DNA from 3 places in the Streptacidiphilus jeojiensis genome. Region 1 is predicted to be linked to each of the others. Evidence: riboswitches for the same ligand, from Rfam matches in the RefSeq annotation. Region 1 holds a riboswitch; each other region holds the start of a gene.
The links. A riboswitch is a leader RNA that binds a small molecule or an ion and turns the genes downstream of it on or off. The one in region 1 is predicted to bind cyclic di-AMP.

Region 1 (2,196 bases):
CCGGCCAGCTGGGCGCCGGAGACCCCGTCCGGGAAGCCCAGGTAGTTCTCGATCCGGGAGCTCTGCCCGGCCTGGCCGCCGGTGGCGGTGCGCTCGATCAGGACGGTGCGCAGGCCCTCGGAGGCGCCGTAGACGGCCGCGCCCAGGCCGGCCGGGCCGCCGCCGATGACGATGAGGTCGTAGAAGTCGGCGGCGGGCGTGGTGGACAGGCCGACCCGCTGGGCCACCTCCTCGTTGCTGGGCTCCACCAGTGCGCCGCCGTCCGGGGTGATCACCACCGGCAGCCGTTCCCCGTCCTCACCGGCGGCCGCCAGCAGGTGTCTGCCCTCGGCCTCGGTGACCGAGTACCAGCGGTAGGGGACCTGGTTGCGGGCCAGGAACTCGCGGACCTCTGAGGAGCGGGCCGACCACCGGTGTCCGACCACCTTGATCTCGTGCACCTCGGGCGGGTCAGTGGCCTGCCAGGCCTTGAGCAGGCTGTCCAGCACCGGGTAGAGCTTCTCCTCGGGCGGGTCCCAGGGCTTGAGCAGGTAGTTGTCGAGGTCCACCACATTGATGGCGTCGATGGCCGCGCCGGTGTCCGCGTAGGCGGTCAGCAGCACCCGGCGGGCCTGGGGGTAGATGTCCATGGCCGCTTCCAGGAACTCGATGCCGTTCATCTCCGGCATCCGGTGGTCGGCCAGCAGCACCGCGACCGGTTCGCCGCGCAGCTTCATCTCCCGCAGCGCCTCCAGCGCCGAGGGGCCCGACTCGGCCCGTACGATGCGATGGTCCTCGCCGTAGCGACGGCGCAGGTCCCTGGCGACCGCCCGGGACACCGACGGGTCGTCGTCCACGGTCACGATCACCGGTCGTCTGGTGCTCTCCGGTCCGGTTGTCGTCGGCATCGCGGCTCCGCCCTGTCGTCGGATGTGCCCCGGCCCGCAGGTTGTCCCAGGGCCCGGTTCCTACGCTATCCGCTCGGGCGCGGCTGATCCTGGCGTCGTGTGAGCAGGTGCGGCGAATGGGGTCCGGAACCTGTGAATCATGGAACCGGGGCGTGACGGATCCCACAGTCTGTTGTGGTTTCAATCAAGGTCTGCCTACCTTTCTGGCATTCGCACTTAAGCGGAACCAACAACTCCGGAACGCCGAGTCCTGCCGCCGGAGGAGTTGCGACCCACATACCGCACCACGGCAGGAGCGGGGGAACCAGGTAAGTCGCCGCGCCGACGCTCGTCGTCGACGCGGCTTGGGGTGAAGCCGTGCTGCGCACGGCCGGGCAACTCCAGCCCGAATCCGACAGCTCACCTCGTAGGCGTGGGAGAGGAAACGCTGCTTCATGCTGTCCGTCCACGGGCGTCACCGCGCCACGAAGACCCGACGCACCACCGCCCAGCGCCTCATCGCCGCCACCGGCCTGGCTGGCGTCGGCCTGGCCGTCCCGCTGGTCACCGCCACCACCGCCTCCGCCGCGACCGTCTCCACCTGGGACAAGGTCGCCCAGTGCGAGAGTTCGGGCGACTGGTCCATCAACACCGGCAACGGCTACTACGGCGGTCTGCAGTTCTCGGCGTCCACCTGGGCCGCCTACGGCGGCACCCAGTACGCCTCCACCGCCGACCAGGCCACCAAGGACCAGCAGATCGCGGTCGCCGAGAAGGTCCTGGCCTCGCAGGGCCCGACCGCCTGGCCGGTCTGCGGGCCGCAGGCCGGTCTCACCCAGGGCGGCGCCGCCGCCTCGGTGGACACCTCGTCCTCCTCCAGCTCCTCGTCGAGCTCCTCCTCGGACTCGTCCAGCAGCTCCTCCTCGGACTCGTCCTCGTCCAGCTCCGCGTCCACCGACTCCTCGTCCTCGGACTCGTCCTCCTCGACCACCGCGAGCAGCGGCAGCTACACCGTCGTCGCCGGCGACTGGCTGTCGACCATCGCGGCCAAGGAGAACGTCTCCGGCGGCTGGCAGCGCCTCTACGCGCTGAACCGCTCGGTGCTCACCTCGGGCCCCGACGTGATCTACCCGGGCCAGAAGCTGACCCTGGGCAGCTCCTCGGCCTCGTCCTCCAGCAGCAGCTCGGACTCGGCCACTGACGCTTCGGCCACCACGTCCAGCAGCGATTCGAGCAGCTCCTCGTCCAGCAGCTCCTCCTCGAGCAGCACCACCGCGAGCGACGCCTCCTCCAGCTCCTCCAGCACCGGGATGGCCGCGGCCGCCTCCTT
Region 2 (2,196 bases), on a different contig from region 1:
CTGCTGGCGACCGGCGCCACCCTGCTGCTGCGCAACCGCCGCAGGTCCGCCGTCGGGGCCGGCGGCGGACACCGCCGGCGCACGGGTCGTCGGCGCTAGGTCAGCGGTAGACCCGGACGTAGTCCGCGGAGAAGCTGATCGGGCTGGTGGAGGTCGGCGCCGAGTGGTACTGCCCGGCGCTGATCGACAGATTGAGGATCAGGTAGGCGGACCAGTTGGCGCCGACGCCGGTGTCGTCCGAGTACACCTTGGTGCCGTTGACGTACCAGTCCACCGAGTTCGCGCCGTAGTAGGTGCCGATGGTCACCCAGCTGCCGGGGGCCACCGCCGAGGCGTTAGTGTAGTAGTCCTGCGCGGCGTTGACGTGGTTGGTCAGCTCCAGCAGATCGGCGTTGTCGGGGTGGTACTCGAAGGAGTCGATCTCCCCGTTGCCGTCCTTCCAGGTCCACAGGGCCGGCCAGGCGCCCGCGGCGGAGGGCAGCTTGACCCGGGCCTCGACGTAGTCGCCGGTCTTGACCTGGAAGCCCTCCTTCGAGCCCTCGGTGGTGAGCAGGCCGGTGGTCCAGGCCTGCTTGCCGTTCTCCAGGGTGTGCGAGGACGGCTGCGCGGTGAAGGTGGCGACGCCGTCGGCGACGCTGACGTCGTTCTGGTCGAGCCAGTCGAGCTTGTTGTCGCCCGGGTTGTGGTCGCCGTAGGCGTAGGAGCTGCTGCTGTCGCCGACCCAGCGCGATCCCCAGGAGATCGGGCTGCTGAACTCGTCGGACCAGGTCAGCGACTTTCCGGCGGCGGCCGCCGCAGTGGAGGTGGTACCGGAGGAGGTGGTGCCGGTGGAGCTGGTACCGGAGGAGGCCGTGCCGCCGGAGGCCGCCGCGGCGGTGACGGTCAGGGTCTGCGAGGCCAGGTTGTGCCAGGCGCCCGCGCTGTCCTGCCAGAAGCCGAACTCGGTGTAGCTCCCGGCGGGCAGCGTGCGGCTGCCGGTGGTGATGGAGACCCCGCCCGGGCAGATCCGGACGTCGGACGCCGACCCGGGGAAGTCCAGGTTGTTCCCGGCCGCGTCGCGGACGCCGACGCCGAGCGTGGCGGCGGTGAAGCAGCGGCTGGAGTGCACCGTGAGCCCGGCGGTCGACGCGGTGCCGGCGGTCAGTGAGGTCGGGGTGAGCCGGTCCTGGGTGACCCTGGTCGCGGCCTGGGCCGGGGTGGCCAGTGAGACGGCGGCCAGCGCGGCGGCACCGGCCATCCCGACGGCCGCGCCGAGGCGTGCGGAGGCAGTGGCAGGTATGCGCATGAAGGGGTTCCTCTGCGACGCCTGCGAGGTGAGCTGTCGGGTTCGGGCACGGAGGACGCCCGGTCGCGTGTGGTGCGACGTTCACCCCTAGCCGGTGGCGCCTGTCACGGCGCTCGGTCCGGCGACTGACCTGGGTCCCCCGCTCCTGCCCGTGGAGCGATTCGAGTTCCTGCCACCGGGCGGACAGGATTCGGCGTCCCGGTGGCGAGGTCCGCGTGCGGCGGAACCAGCAGGCTAGGCAGGCGCTCCGCCCGGAGGCAATGGAATGTGCCGGGGTTCACATAGGCCTTATATCGGACATCTGAGCTGCGGCAACGCCCCGGCGGGGGCGGAATGCCACAGCCCTCGGCACGGTTGTCCGTCCTCGGTAGTCGTTCACCGTTCCCGATCCCTGGAGCCCCACCCGTGTCCGTCAGTCCCTCCAGCCCCTCCGCCGCCCGCGCGGCCCAGCTCCTGTCGCGACCGATCACCATCGGTGGCCTGACCGTGCCGAACCGGATCGCGATGGCCCCGATGACCCGGCAGTTCTCGCCCGGAGGGATCCCCGGCGAGGCCGTCGCTGCCTACTACGCCCGGCGTGCCGCCGGCGGAGTCGGGCTGATCGTGACCGAGGGAACCTACGTCGACCACGAGTCCGCCGGGTCGAGCGACAACGTCCCGCGCTTCCACGGCGAGGAGCAGCTGGCCGGCTGGGCGAAGGTCGCCGAGGCGGTGCACGCGGAGGGCGGCACCATCGTCCCGCAGCTGTGGCACATCGGCATGGCCCGGAACGCCGGCCAGCCCCCGTACGCTGACGCCCCCGCGGTGGGCCCCTCGGGGATCCGGCTGGACGGCACCGAGGGCGCCGGGAAGGCGATGACCCAGGCCGACCTGGACGACGTCATCGCCGCCTTCGCCCAGGGCGCGGCCGA
Region 3 (2,196 bases), on a different contig from region 1:
CCACCCAGAGCCAGGTCGCCGGCAGCCAGGCCGCGCTGCTGCAGATGCTGCAGAGCCAGCAGAAGACCCTGGCCGAGGAGAAGGCGCAGGCGGCCCAGGAGCTGACGGCGCAGCAGGCGCTGCTCAAGCAGATGCAGACGGCCAAGAACACCGCCCAGACCAAGCTGAACCACGCCCAGAGCGTGCTCAGTTCGCTGTCCGCGGCGGCACGCGCCGCGGTGGAGGCGGCGGCGCTCAAGGAGCAGGGGGCCGGCACCGGCGGTGGCGGCGGCTACAGCTCGGTGGACTCCACCGACAACCACATGTCGGTGTCCGACATCAACCTCTCCGGGATATCCGCCGCGGCGAGGACCGCCATGGAGGCGGCGATGAGCAAGGTCGGCATCGCCCCGTACGCCTGGGCCGGCGCCGGGCCCAACAGCTTCGACTGCTCCGGACTGGTGATGTGGGCCTACGCCCACGCCAACATCAGCCTGCCGCACTCCTCCGAGGGCGACGAGTCGGTGGGCACCCGGGTGGCCTCCAGCGCCGACCTGAAGGTCGGCGACATCGTGGTGATGGAGGGCGGCGCGCATGTCGGCATGTACGCCGGCAACGGGATGCTGCTGAACGCCCCCGAGTACGGCTACAACGTGTCGATCCAACCGATGTCCTACTTCGGGTCGATCGTGGCGATTCGCCGCTTCTGACGCAGGGTCGGCTCCGGACCGAAGGTTTGGGAGTCGGCTGAGGCGTGGGTTATCTCCTGATGTGACTCACGTCACACGGGTCTCGAACGCCTCGGCCTGATGACCGATTTGACCGCCATGTCGTCGCCAGATGGTCATTCCGCGACTACGGTCCGTTGGAAATCTGATGCAGTGTCGTAACCAAAGATAGTTTTTACTTACAGGGATTTGAACGGATCACGGTTGGGTCACTAGTGTCAGCGATCGAACCACCGCGAAGTCGATCACCCAGCCTGGGTGGCAGCGGAGGTTTCCGCCGAGTCCGACCGCACGGCAGGCCCGTCCCGAAGCCATCGGGGCGACCACAGGGGAGAGCCGTCAGTCTCGGAGCCGGGGAACCACGTTCCTCGGGGTGAATCGACGCCAGGCCGGTACGCCGGTGAAGCGCCGTAGGGCACGTCTTCCAGCCCGAACCCGTCAGCTCACCCGGTAGGCGGACGTAGGAAGAAGGAGCTCGCCTTCGTGGCGTCCCATCGTCGTCCCAAAACCCCCGGTCGCGCCCGCATAACCGTGCTCACGGCTGCCGCGGCCACAACCGTCGCCCTCTCCGCGACCGCCGCCCAGTCGGCGCAGGCGGCCCCGAAGCAGACCACCGCCGAACTCAAGGCGCAGATCGACAAGCTGAACAGCGACGCCGACACGGCAGTTCAGCAGTACGACAAGGCCCAGTCCGACCAGCAGACCCTGCAGAAGCAGGTCAACACGCTGCAGGACCAGGTGGCCCGGCAGCAGGCCTCGGTCACCGCCAAGGCCTCCGCCCTCGGTGCGGTCGCCAGCGCCCAGTACCGCAGCGGGGCGATCGACCCCTCGGTCCAGCTGATGCTCTCCTCGGACCCGACCGAGTACCTGAACTCGGCCTCGGCGCAGAGCCAGATCACCTCCAGCCAGTCCAACATGCTGGCCGAGCTGAAGACCGAGCAGTCGACGCTCAACAACGAGAAGTCCGAGGCCGAGACCAAGCTGAAGGCCCTCGACGCCACCAGCAAGCAGCTCGCCGCCTCCAAGGCCTCGGTGCAGAAGAAGCTCGCTGCCGCGCAGGCCAAGCTGGACTCGCTCACCGCCGCCCAGGCGGCGGCGCTGAAGGCCGCCAACGCCGCAGCCGCGGAGAAGGCCGCCGCGGCCGCCAGCAGCTCCTCCTCGTCCTCCTCCTCGTCCAGCAGTGCGAGCGGCTCGTCCTCCTCCAAGGCCGGCGACTCGGTGGAGGCGATCGCCTACGCGGCCGCCCAGACCAAGCTCGGCGACGCCTACGTCTACGGCGCCACCGGGCCGAACACCTTCGACTGCTCGGGCCTGACCCAGTGGGCCTACGCCCAGGCCGGGGTGGCCATCGGCCGCACCACCTACGACCAGATCAACGCGGGTACCGCGGTCACCCGCGCCAACCTGCAGGTCGGCGACCTGGTGTTCTTCAACGGTGACTCGCACGTCGGCATCTACGCCGGCAACAACACCGTGCTGCACGCCCCGC

Region 2: another riboswitch for cyclic di-AMP. It lies ahead of ABUW04_RS20145 (glycoside hydrolase family 16 protein); the one in region 1 lies ahead of ABUW04_RS09595 (transglycosylase family protein).
Region 3: another riboswitch for cyclic di-AMP. It lies ahead of ABUW04_RS37390 (C40 family peptidase); the one in region 1 lies ahead of ABUW04_RS09595 (transglycosylase family protein).

Annotation. Positions count from the first base shown of each region.
Region 1 covers NZ_JBEUKS010000003.1:126,197-128,392, forward strand. The annotation lists gene ABUW04_RS09590 (FAD-dependent oxidoreductase) at 1-887, opposite strand, end outside; cyclic di-AMP (ydaO/yuaA leader) riboswitch at 1,155-1,315, shown strand; gene ABUW04_RS09595 (transglycosylase family protein) at 1,322-2,196, shown strand, end outside.
Region 2 covers NZ_JBEUKS010000007.1:64,915-67,110, forward strand. The annotation lists gene ABUW04_RS20140 (autotransporter-associated beta strand repeat-containing protein) at 1-99, shown strand, start outside; gene ABUW04_RS20145 (glycoside hydrolase family 16 protein) at 101-1,285, opposite strand; cyclic di-AMP (ydaO/yuaA leader) riboswitch at 1,289-1,454, opposite strand; gene ABUW04_RS20150 (NADH:flavin oxidoreductase) at 1,691-2,196, shown strand, end outside.
Region 3 covers NZ_JBEUKS010000020.1:118,153-120,348, reverse strand. The annotation lists gene ABUW04_RS37395 (C40 family peptidase) at 1-689, shown strand, start outside; cyclic di-AMP (ydaO/yuaA leader) riboswitch at 1,032-1,180, shown strand; gene ABUW04_RS37390 (C40 family peptidase) at 1,191-2,196, shown strand, end outside.